4 regions of the Alteromonas sp. McT4-15 genome follow, and region 4 is predicted to be linked to each of the others. Evidence: predicted binding sites of a transcription regulator. Region 4 holds the regulator's gene; each other region holds the start of a gene.

Region 1 (3,217 bases), on a different contig from region 4:
CTTTCAGAATTACTTCCGGACGTGATACCGCTAGCTCGTAACCTTCACGACGCATGTTCTCGATAAGAATACCTAGGTGAAGTTCACCACGGCCAGAAACGCGGAATTTATCTGGATCTTGTGTTTCTTCTACGCGCAATGCAACGTTATGTACTAGTTCGTCTTTCAAACGCTCTAGAATGTTACGCGACGTTACGTACTTACCTTCTTTACCTGCAAACGGTGAAGTGTTTACTTGGAACGTCATCGTTACCGTCGGCTCATCAACCGTTAGCGGAGGAAGTGCTTCAACAGTATTTACGTCACAGATAGTGTCTGAAATTTTCAGTTCGCCAAGACCTGTAATCGCGATAATGTCACCCGCGTGTGCAGATTCAACTTCGTGACGAGCAAGACCAAGATAGCCATACACAAGGCCAACTTTACCATTGCGCTTTTGTCCGTCAGCAGTAACAACCGTCACTTGCTGGTTAGGCTTAACAGAACCACGTTTAACACGACCTACACCGATTACACCCACATATGAGTTGTAGTCAAGCTGAGAGATTTGCATCTGGAACGCGCCGTCGATATCAGCATCTGGTGGAGATACTTGGTCAACAATAGTTTGGAACAGCGCCGTCATATCGTCTTCTTTGGTGTCGGCATCCAATGACGCCCAACCGTTAAGTGCAGAAGCGTAAACAACTTGGAAATCTAGCTGCTCATCTGTTGCACCTAAGTTATCAAATAGGTCGAATACTTGGTCCATTACCCAATCAGGGCGTGCACCAGGCTTGTCGATTTTGTTGATAACAACAATAGGCTTAAGACCTTGAGCAAATGCCTTTTGCGTAACGAAACGCGTTTGTGGCATTGGACCTTCTTGCGCATCTACAAGTAGAAGTACAGAGTCGGCCATTGACATAACGCGCTCTACTTCACCACCGAAGTCGGCGTGCCCTGGAGTATCTACGATGTTAATACGGTAGTCATTCCAGTTAATCGCGGTGTTCTTCGCAAGGATGGTAATGCCACGCTCTTTCTCGATGTCGTTCGAGTCCATTACGCGCTCTTCTTGCTCGCCTCGAGATTCAAGGGTGCCAGACTGCTGTAACAGTTTGTCTACCAGGGTTGTTTTACCGTGGTCAACGTGGGCGATGATTGCGATGTTACGCAATTTACTAATATCAGTGGTATTCATGCTTATATAGAGCCTGTGTAAATCGATGCCGACTTATTTCGAAACGAAAAAGTATGCAGTAGATTTGTTGCAAAAAAATGCAGATAGAAAAATTTGCGCGGATTGTACAGAAAAACCACGACGTTTGCGCATCTTTTTTTAAAAATAGATGCGAAACCTTAACTCAACTAAAGATTTCCTGCTTTACCCATCCATTTTAGCATTTTGGGTGGTAAGCGTTCATAAAGTAATCTAGTCTAAATCACGGCGGCAACATGCAACATGAACCATAACCGTGCAACACTGCACCAACATAGTGCAAATATTTCAATTCGAAAGTGATGCTATTCGTGCGATGCCACAAAATACGGCATACATATAGATGGCATGATAATCGCTTTCACTTTTTCCACTGTTGGGGTGAAGCTGATCATTCCGCATTTTTACATTAAACCTGGAGGACACGATGTCAGTAGAAAAGGCATTAGAGCTGATTAAAGAAAGTGAAGCGAAGTTTGTAGATTTACGTTTTACCGATACCAAAGGTAAGGAACAACACGTATCTATTCCTGCGAGCGTTGTTGATGAAGAGTTTTTCGAAGAAGGTAAAATGTTCGATGGTTCTTCAATTGCTGGCTGGAAAGGCATCAACGAATCAGACATGGTTCTTCTTCCAGACGCAACAAGCTGCGTAGTAGATCCTTTTGCTGAAGAAACACAAGTAAACATTCGTTGTGACATCGTTGAGCCTTCTACAATGGAAGGTTATGAGCGTGACCCACGCTCAGTTGCTCGTCGTGCAGAAGAATTCTTAAAATCAACTGGCATCGGTGACACATGTTTCTTCGGCCCAGAGCCAGAGTTTTTCCTTTTCGACGACGTTCGCTTCCACACAGACATGGCGGGTTCTTTCTACAAGATCGACTCTTCAGAAGCAAAATGGAACTCTGGTGAAGAGTTTGAAGGCGGCAACATGGCACACCGCCCTGGCGTTAAAGGCGGTTACTTCCCAGTACCACCAGTAGACTCTGCACACGACATCCGTGCGGCTATGTGTCTTGTTATGGAAGAGATGGGCCTTGTAATTGAAGCGCACCACCATGAAGTAGCAACTGCTGGCCAAAACGAAATTGCTTGCCAATTCAACACGCTAGTTAAGAAAGCTGACGAAATCCAAGTTTACAAGTACGTTGTTCACAACGTTGCGCACGCATACGGCCAAACGGCTACATTTATGCCTAAGCCTCTAGTTGGTGATAACGGTTCAGGTATGCACTGCCACCAGTCTATCTCAAAAGATGGCGTAAACATCTTCGCGGGCGACAAGTACGCAGGCCTTTCTGAAGAAGCACTTTACTACATCGGTGGTATCATCAAGCACGCGCGTGCAATTAACGCGTTTGCGAACGCTTCTACCAACTCATACAAGCGTCTAGTTCCAGGATTCGAAGCACCGGTAATGCTTGCATACTCTGCACGTAACCGTTCTGCATCTATTCGTATTCCGCACGTAACAAGCGATAAAGCGCGTCGTATCGAAGTACGTTTCCCTGACCCAACAGCTAACCCATACCTAGCATTCACTGCTATGCTTATGGCAGGTATTGACGGTATTAAGAACAAGATCCACCCTGGCGATGCGATGGATAAGGACTTGTATGACCTACCAGCAGAAGAAGCAGCAGAAATCCCAACTGTTGCAAGCTCACTAGAAATGGCGCTTGAAGCCCTTGATAATGACCGTGACTTCCTTAAAGCTGGCGGCGTTATGACTGACGACATGATTGATGCATACATCGACCTTAAGTCTGAAGAAGTTACCAAACTTAACATGACAACTCACCCTGTTGAGTTCGACATGTACTACAGCGTTTAATTCACGCAGTATTTAGAATCATACTAAAGCCCGCATTGCGGGCTTTTTTTATGACTATTGTTTAACTACTATAACGATATCAAGCTTATCAGGGTCGGTGCTCGTGAAGATTACGTCTACAGCCATTTCAGTTCTAGTGTTACTTGCTTCACTGCAAAACGTTACTGCGTTTTGTCAAA
Region 2 (3,217 bases), on a different contig from region 4:
GCTCACTATGCAGGTGCAATGACCTACGCCCTCCGCGCAGCCGGCATTCCAGCACGCATGGTTACAGGTTACCACGGCGGCGAGGCACTTAATGACAACGTACTCCAAATTCGCCAATATGACGCCCATGCGTGGGTTGAAGCTTTGGTGGGTGAACAATGGGTTCGCTTCGATCCTACCAGTATGGTGGCACCGTCTCGTTTAGCTTATGGACTAGAACAAGCTTTACTCGATTTTGGTGAGCAGCGTGAGAAAGGGCTGCTAGGTAATTTGGGGCAGGCTGAATTATTTTCCCAGATCCAAGGGTGGTTGCGGCAGTTAGACTACACGTGGAGCAAATGGATTTTGGGCTTTGATGCCACTTCACAAAGCGATATGTTAGAAAGGCTGCTCGGGGAGCTTAGTACAAAGAAAATGACCATAGTATTTTTAAGCCTGATTGGCATAATTGGCGTCATTTTACTGGTGTATTTTTTCCCTGTTACCCTTGTGCCCTCACTTGCGCCATACCAGCGCTATTACGTTAAGTCATTAGCATTAATTGAAAAGCACACCAACACCAAACGAGGCAACGATAGTCCAAGCCACTACACACAAAAAGTAGCCGCTCAGCTTAATACAACCGCAAACAGTATTATTAATGACTTACATAGGTTGTATACCCAACTGTGCTATCAAGAGCAGGCCGATGAAAAAATGACCAGCATTAAAATGAAGCAAGGATATAAACGACTAAAGCGCTCACTCAACTAAGGTTTTCACATAGATAAAGTTCTCACATAAATAGTGCGGCACTATCCAATTTTGGTGCATCTGAACCAAACTATTTCTCATTTCTGCGCATTCAGAAGTAACATAAAAACAGAAATATTGCTGAATATTCAGAGCGATACGGAAAGTCATTTCAGACTGGCACTCTTCTCGCTTTACACTTCTTGCGATAACGTTATCGAGCGGATTAGATTTACAGTTACACAGTGATAGCGCGGTACTTTTTAAGCTCTAAGATGCTATCGAACGTGCCATAACAATTTAAATGATTTGGACAAAGGCGTCCCCAATTCTTTTGCGAAAGAGAATTGCGGACGCCTTTTTTTGATCATTTAAACCCTTTGGCCTCTTAATTTAATTACTTAAACAAAAGGTGAACCCATGGCTTATCTATTACCTGCTGAATTTGCTACCAAGATGGTAGATGCCGGCGAAGCTAAAATATATATGTCCACTCGTGACACATTAATTCGTGCCTATATGGCGGGTGCTATATTGGCGTTGGCGGCGGTCTTTGCAGTCACTATCGCAGTGCAAACTGGTGTTTTCCTGCTAGGCGCCGTACTCTTCCCTGTTGGCTTTTGCATGCTATACCTAATGGGTTTTGACCTGTTAACCGGTGTTTTTGTGCTGACACCTTTAGCATGGCTGGCTAACAGACCAGGCGTTACGCCAAAGCAGATCTTGCGTAACTGGGGATTAGTATTTTTAGGTAATTTTGGTGGTGCGCTTACCGTAGCCTTTATGATGTCGTTTATCTTTACTATGGGATACAACGTTGATGGAGGTGCCATTGCAACAAAGGTAGCGAGCATTGGAGAAGCGAGAACTCTCGGTTACGCAGAACACGGCGCCGCAGGTTGGATCACCATTTTCATCCGCGGCATGCTGTGTAATTGGATGGTGTCTCTTGGCGTGGTCGGCGCGATGATTTCAACCCATGTAAGTGGCAAAGTGTTGGCAATGTGGATGCCAATCATGCTGTTCTTTTTCATGGGGTTCGAACACTCAGTGGTTAATATGTTCTTATTCCCCTTTGGCCTCATTATGGGTGGTGATTTCTCTATTATGGATTATTTCATCTGGAACGAAATCCCAACGGCGCTAGGTAACCTAGTAGGTGGTTTAGCCTTCACGGGTCTAACACTGTATACCACTCACGTAAAAACGTTGCCCAAACGCAAAATTCCTGTAAATAGCGCAGCTGCATCTGAAACACTGCCCATTTAACAATGCGCATGCGCGGCTTTTATGAATGATTTAATTCAACAGAAGTCGCGCAGCTTAAAGCAATTGGGGTTATTGTTTTACTGTGAGAGCTTAGCGATATGAATGCACCACTGAATCAACCTAGTCATTCAAGAGCATCGACGCACATTGAGCTAAGCGCATATTCTACCAAAGGAATAAAGCGCGTTAATCAAGATGCATTCAGTTACTGCATAGCAAAACCGCATAGCCGTTCATCTAATTTTCGTCATGAGCGAGCCAGTTTTTTTCTCATTGCCGATGGCATAAGCAGTAGTACAGTGAGTCAAGTTGCCAGTGACTTCGCCACTTCACATTTCACCAAAATGTTCAATCTTGCCCCTGAAGTTTGGGACATTGAACAAACAGCAAAAGCACTCATTATCGAAATAAACGCATTGCTCTGGGCGAGAAACCAACAAAGTGCGTTTTGTTACACCCCGGAAAAAGGTTATGTGTGCACTTTTTCTGCTGTAGTCATTGTTGACAATACGCTTCACATTTTTCACGTTGGTGATTGTGAAGTGCAAATCGCTACATCGTTAGTCTGCAAAACCCTTACTCGAGGGCATCGACAGCCTAGTACAGAGTCGCCTGACCATAGTTATCTAGCAAACGCGCTGGGCATTTCTTCGCAGATTGCGATTGACTATAGTAAGTTGACGTTATCGGAACGCAGTAGCATTGCACTAAGTAGTGATGGTGTCTTTGAATTTACAAGTATTTCAGATGCGTTAAGAGAGGCGCAAACCTTTCAATCATTGCCCGACGAATTCGCCAAGCAACATGTAAATCGCGCGCTTGATAGTGGTAGTGATGACAATGCAACGTTATTGGTAATTACCGTCACTCCCAATTTTGTATCTACGCCGGACACTTTATTCGCGCCTCAAAGTGACCAAGCCTTACACCTCACTATTGGCGATAGCGTTGACGGGCTTATAGTAAAAAGGCAGCTTTATACATCGGCTCGCAGCCACGTTTATCTGGCGACATCAGCGCTAGGTAATAAGGAAAATGAAACCTCTGGTCGCCACCAGCTCGTGCTAAAAACACTTGCGACAGACTTCATTACTACTGACAAACCCACAACGTTAGACTGTACACTACTTCCTAATATCGAAAGTTGGTTTGCCAGACGGATAGATTGCCCTCATATCATTAAGCATCCGCTGTATGTTGAACTGGGCTTTTCTAA
Region 3 (3,217 bases), on a different contig from region 4:
GCACCGCAGACACGAGTACATCAGGGTCTTGGCTACGCGTACCATACTCACTTAGGGTTTGAACAATAGTGCGCATATCACGAATTGGTACGCCTTCGAATAACAACGTTTGCAATACTTTAACTACGGTACTAAGCGGTAAAATATCCGGCACCAGTCCTTCAACCAGTTTAGGATGCTGTTTTGCCAACATATCAAGAAGTTGCTGAGCTTCTTCATGACCTAATAGTTGATACGCATTATTAGTAAGAAGCTGGCTTAAATGGGTTGCCACAACCGTTGCGGCATCGACCACGGTATAACCGAGTGTTTGAGCATGTTCGCGCTTATTCGGTTTTATCCATACAGCATCGAGCCCAAAAGCGGGATCTTTCGTTGCGCGTCCTTCAAGCTTGCCGAATACCTGCCCTGGATTAATCGCAAGCTCTTCGTCGTGACTGATGAGTGAGTCGCCAATGGTCACGCCGAGCATGGCAATGGTATAAGTATTTGGTTCTAAATCGAGGTTATCGCGAATATGTACAGGAGGAATAAGAAACCCAAGTTCTTGCGACAATTTCTTACGCACGCCTTTAATGCGTGTTAATAACTCGCCACCTTGTGACTTATCGACAAGCGGGATAAGGCGATAGCCAACTTCTAACCCAATGGTATCGACTTGCTGTACATCATCCCAACCCAGCTCTTTGACTTCTGGCGCAACGGTTTCATCCTTAACCACGTCAGGGACTTTAGGCTCGGCAGCTTTTTTCTTCTCTTGTTGTGATTGCCAATAAGCAAAGCCTGCAATCAAAAAAGAGAAACCAAGAAACGCAACGTGGGGCATGCCAGGAATAATACCCATAACAAAAAGTACACCAGCGGCAATATACAAGGCTTGATTATTACCAAGTTGACCACGTATCTCTTTGCCCATCTCCTGAGTTTCGTTTTCACGAGTAACGATAATCGCGGTTGCGACTGACAAAAGTAGCGATGGAATTTGCGCGACAAGACCGTCACCGATAGTCAGGATAGTGTAAATTTCAATGGCGTTTCCAAATGTAAGATCATGCTGAATCATACCAATGAATAACCCACCAACTATATTGATGAGCATAATGAAAAGGCCCGCTACCGCATCGCCTTTTACAAATTTTGACGCACCGTCCATCGAACCGTAAAAGTCGGCTTCTGCGGTAATTTCTTCACGACGTTGACGCGCTTGGTCTTGGTCGATATACCCAGCGTTCAAGTCGGCATCAATTGCCATTTGCTTACCTGGCATAGCATCAAGAGTAAAGCGAGCACTTACTTCTGAAATACGACCTGCACCTGCGGTTACCACTTTAAAGTTGATAATGAGCAAGATAGCAAACACCACGATACCCACCGCATAGTTACCGCCAATAACCACCGCGCCAAATGCTTCAATTACCTTACCGGCAGCGTCGCCGCCTTCGTGTCCGTATAGGAGTACTACACGGGTAGATGCCACGTTAAGCGCCAGTCGCAAAACGGTCGCAATAAGGAGTACTAAAGGGAAAATACCAAAGTCGACAGGACGCTGTGTAAGCACCGCGACCAATATGATGACAAGGGAAAGTGCAATATTAAAACTGAAGAGCACGTCCAGCAAGAACGGCGGCATAGGTAGAATTACCATGCCCATAATTGCCAAAAGTACGATTGGCGCACCTAAACCACTGGTAAAATTTTGCAGCTGATTTTTGTCGAAACGCTGAAGATAACCGGATAACTGCATCGCTTACTGTCTCACTATCAGAAAATTGACGCTTTTCACTATTCTGAAAGGGACATTTCAACTAACGTGCCAGCTTTGATGAATAGCTACCACAGTCGCGTTGGATAAATAAAACGACGGAAATCCCCCCTAGAAATTACCGTCTGTATTCAGGTGGTATAGGCAAATCCCGTTTAAGAGGTCTGGGTCGTTTCCCCTTACCAGCGCGGTGCGCTTTAAGCTGATAAACATGGGCAAGCACTTGGGCCACTGCCATAAACAGCGCATTAGGTACTTCTTCATCGACTTCGGTAGAGTAAAAGATAGCACGAGCAAGCATAGGCGATGGAATAAGTGGGACATCGTTTGCGGTAGCAATTTTTCTTATATGCATGGCAAGTTCATCAGCCCCTTTCGCCACAACAACAGGGGCGCGGTTGCCGCTTTCATCATATTTTATAGCAACCGAGAAGTGCGTTGGGTTAGTGACTACCACGTCGGCTTTTGGGACTTCCTGCATCATGCGTTTTGTGGCAGCTTGATACTGCAAACGACGAATACGGCCTTTAACCATAGGGTCGCCCTCGGCATTTTTGCGCTCGTCTTTAACCTCTTGCTTGGTCATTTTCATTTCTTTGTTGTGCTTATACATCTGATATGGCACATCAATTATGGCAATGGGGATCATACCGCAAGCTAGAATAAGAAATGCCCACTTAAGCATATCAAGAGCGTGGAAGATGTTGCCGGGATACGATTCCATATCGAGGTGGAGTGCTTCATCTTGAAAGTACAATAGCGCCCCAATGGCCATGCCAATAATAAGCACTACTTTGGCGATAGACTTGATTAATTCAACTAAGCCGTTCATGCCAAACATGCGCTTGAACCCTTGAATTGGGCTCATTTTTGACCCTTTGGGCTTCGCTCCTTCCCACGTAAAGTTGTAACCACCTAGGGCTATTGAGCCGTAAATACCCGCTATCATGGCAACGACCATATACAGTAAGACAGGCGCACTAATGGTAGAAAAGGCTTCACCCCATGCGCCAAACATGTGGGTAATGTCGTAGGTTTCATCACGAGAAAGAATAAACATGCGCTGTGTAAGTTTAAAGACCGACTCGGCAATCCATCCTCCGAGAAACAGGAACATGAAAGCACTCACCACTAATACTAAGGTGGTTGACAGTTCACGGGATCGCGCAATCTGCCCTTTTTTCCGGGCATCATCGAGTTTTTTCCCCGTGGGGTCTTCTGTTTTTTCGCTTGAATCTGCCATTTGCTCTGCTCTTCTCGCCTAGTTTTTCATTTAGCTTGCTCGCAAACCTGTCATTTTCCGCGAACAATTTCTACCGCGACTTGTCTTTTCTAAGGACAAATATTTAATAGCTCACACATAAACTGTTCAGCGCGAAACCACTGGGTTTCAAAGTGAGCGGTAAAATTATCGAGTGTTATCCAAATAATAATTAACCCCATTACCTGGGCAAT
Region 4 (3,217 bases):
CGTATTCATCAACCACTGTGTGCGTTAGCGTAGGGAGCAAGTTAACCGGAATATTGTCAACGCAGTAATACCCTAAGTCTTCAAGAGCGCGCAGTGCAATTGATTTTCCTGAGCCCGAACGACCACTGATAATAATCAGCTTCACTTATATTCTCCCTTTACACTGTTAAGCGCTTAATGCAGTAATGTTGTATAGCAGCGAGTTACGCTAACGCATTTATAATGTCATCGCTTGTGGTAGCACGCCTTATTGCTTTAATAGTGTCTTTATTACTCAGTTTGCCTGCGACTGTGGCTAGTGTTTGTAGATGACCTTCGGTTTGTTCTTCAGGTACTAATAGTGCAAAGAAAATATCGACAGGTTTTTCATCTAGCGCATCAAAATCAATAGCTGGTGTGCTGGTAACAACAATGGCAATAACTCTATCAAGGCCAGCTAAGCGACCATGGGGAAGGGCAATGCCGTTTCCGATACCTGTGCTACCCATTCGTTCTCTCGCCAACAAACTATTCAGTACTGTCGACTGGTCGATATGCGCGTTGTTCTTAGCAGCAATATCGGCAATGATCTCTAAAATACGCTTTTTACTATTACATTGAACCGCACATTCAGTGCGGTCCAGACTTACGATGGCTTGTATATCCATACTTAATTAACTACTAGTGCTTTTTAAGTTTTTCCTTATGCTTGATTACCTGCCGGTCGAGTTTATCAACCATGCTGTCAATCGCCGCATACATGTCGGTATTTTCTGAGGATGCGAATACTTCAGCGCCACTTAAGTGAACTGTCGCTTCTGCTTTTTGGTTTAATTTTTCAACGTTCAGGATGACATGCACATTAGAAATGTGATCAAAGTGACGTTCAAGTTTGCTGAACTTCGTATCGACATAATTACGCAAAGAGTCGGTGATTTCGACATGATGACCAGTAAGGTTGATTTGCATATTTCGTCTTCCTTATATTATTAAGCCCGTTAAATAAGGCTCTTGCGTTGGTTCGACGGCGGGATCGATAACGATTCCCGGTACTTTGCTATTGTCCGCCGGGCAACTTTAATGCCTTGCTCGGCCAACAATGAAGCAATCTTGCTATCACTTAGTGGTTTACTGGGTTTTTCAGCTGCCACTAGTTTTTTGATCAATGCACGAATGGCGGTTGATGAACATTCACCACCTGACTCCGTTGCAACATGGCTAGAGAAGAAATACTTCAACTCGAAGATGCCACGAGGGGTATGCATGTATTTTTGTGTTGTCACACGTGAAATAGTCGATTCGTGCATATCTACCATTTCTGCGACATCATTTAATACCATTGGTTTCATCATTTCTGGGCCATGTTCAAAAAAGCCCATTTGTTGCTGCACAATACAATTTGCTACCTTCATCAGTGTGTCGTTACGCGACTCTAGGCTTTTGATAAACCACTTGGCTTCTTGCATGTGTGAGCGGATAAATTGTGAATCGCTACTGTTCTTCGCACGGCGACTCATTGCGGCATATTGTTGATTGACGCTAAGTTTTGGCAGGCTATCAGGGTTCAGCTCAACCACCCAACGGCCATTCTTTTTGGTAACCGATACATCTGGAATAACGTACTCAGGTTCTTTAGTAACTAAAGCACTACCTGGGCGAGGATTCAAGGTTTGCAGCAAACGCATAGCCTCGCGAAGCTGATCTTCTTTCAATCGGCTCTTGCGCATTAAGGTGCGGTAATCTTTGCTACTCAGCAAATCAGAATAGTCTTCTATTAACTGCTTTGCCTCGGCAAGCCATGGTGTATCATCTGCGAATTGGCGAAGCTGTACCATCAAGCATTCTTGTGGGGTGCGCGATCCAGAACCAATGGGATCGAACATTTGAATGCGCTTTAATACACATTCTACTTCGTCCATTTCAATGAGTTCCTCTTCATCTTCGCCAGAGGCTTCTTGCGCGTTAACCGCCTCTAAAATCTCTTCAAGAGTAACGGTTAGATACCCTGACTCATCGATAGAATCAATGATAGCCATTGCAATGGCACGGTCAGTGTCAGAAAAAGGGGTGAGGCGCATCTGCCACAATAGATGTTCTTGTATGTCCTCAGTCGTTTCACCTTGGAAAATTTGTTCGTCGTCACTGGCAGGTCCTGGTGCCGGCGCAGACGATGCTGAATAATACTCATCCCATGTGCTATCGATTGGCAATTCGTCTGGAAGATCATTTTTTTCTAGTGCGTCGCCAGCTTCCAAAGTATCACTTGATGCAGTGGCAGAAGCTTCTACCCCACTGTCATCATTATCGATGTTATTTTTTTCAAGCTGAGGCTCGTCGTGGCCTTCTTCAACTTCTAATAGCGGGTTTGAATCCAACGCTTCTTGAATTTCTTGTTGAAGATCGAGCGTAGAAAGCTGCAACAGTTTAATGGCCTGCTGCAACTGAGGTGTCATGGTGAGTTGTTGGCTAAATTTTAGCTGTAAAGATGGTTTCATCTACGTCTTATTTAAATGCTCTAAATTGAATATACCTGAGCGAGATTGAAAAATGACAATCCGGTTACACTAACTATAGCCTGAATTGTTCGCCTAGGTATACATCCCTTACTTTTTGATTACTTAAAACCTGTTCCGCAGTTCCTTGCGCAATAAGCTCGCCATGACTCACAATGTACGCTTTTTCACAAACATCCAATGTTTCTCGTACGTTGTGGTCAGTGATAAGGATACCGATACCCCTATCTCGAAGATGTTGAATAATCTTCTTTATATCATTTACTGATATTGGATCAACACCAGCAAAGGGTTCATCCAATAAAATAAATTGTGGTTTAGCTGCAAGGGCGCGCGCAATTTCCACTCGGCGGCGTTCTCCCCCTGACAAACTCATCCCCGTACTATTACGTATATGGTTAATATTAAATTCATCAAGTAGCGCATCGGCTTCTTCCTCTTGCTGCTGTGAATTTAAATCTTTACGGGTTTGTAAAATTGCCATGATATTTTCATGCACAGTGAGCTTTCTAAATATAGATGCTTCCTGCGGGAGGTAGCCAATTCCGCGGCGTGCACGCTCATGCATGGGCTGATGTGTTAACTCGTTGTCGTCAATTTCAATGGCGCCCTTATCAAGAGGAACAAGCCCAACAATCATATAAAATGTTGTGGTCTTACCAGCACCATTTGGGCCTAACAGGCCTACAATTTGACCTGTCGATACACTGAGGCTGACATCTCGG

The links. The regulator sigma-54, encoded in region 4, starts transcription at its own class of promoters, with help from an activator protein. The targets are predictions, from matches to a motif close to GTTGGCACGNNNNTNGNNT.
Region 1: a site for sigma-54 is predicted at 1,544-1,562, ahead of glnA (glutamate--ammonia ligase). Genes of this name have one in related genera too.
Region 2: a site for sigma-54 is predicted at 909-927, ahead of LHL20_RS09020 (formate/nitrite transporter family protein). Genes of this name have one in related genera too.
Region 3: a site for sigma-54 is predicted at 1,800-1,818, ahead of flhA (flagellar biosynthesis protein FlhA). Genes of this name have one in related genera too.

The regions. Positions count from the first base shown of each region.
Region 1 is NZ_JAJALG010000002.1:310,398-313,614, forward strand. It holds gene typA (translational GTPase TypA) at 1-1,183, opposite strand, end outside; gene glnA (glutamate--ammonia ligase) at 1,629-3,038, shown strand; gene LHL20_RS03215 (DUF4124 domain-containing protein) at 3,142-3,217, shown strand, end outside.
Region 2 is NZ_JAJALG010000009.1:26,552-29,768, reverse strand. It holds gene LHL20_RS09025 (transglutaminase family protein) at 1-753, shown strand, start outside; gene LHL20_RS09020 (formate/nitrite transporter family protein) at 1,153-2,001, shown strand; gene LHL20_RS09015 (bifunctional protein-serine/threonine kinase/phosphatase) at 2,100-3,217, shown strand, end outside.
Region 3 is NZ_JAJALG010000003.1:56,563-59,779, forward strand. It holds gene flhA (flagellar biosynthesis protein FlhA) at 1-1,744, opposite strand, end outside; gene flhB (flagellar biosynthesis protein FlhB) at 1,881-3,005, opposite strand; gene fliR (flagellar biosynthetic protein FliR) at 3,095-3,217, opposite strand, start outside.
Region 4 is NZ_JAJALG010000007.1:65,718-68,934, forward strand. It holds gene rapZ (RNase adapter RapZ) at 1-145, opposite strand, end outside; gene ptsN (PTS IIA-like nitrogen regulatory protein PtsN) at 204-647, opposite strand; gene hpf (ribosome hibernation promoting factor) at 661-948, opposite strand; gene LHL20_RS07675 (RNA polymerase factor sigma-54) at 978-2,474, opposite strand; gene lptB (LPS export ABC transporter ATP-binding protein) at 2,548-3,217, opposite strand, start outside.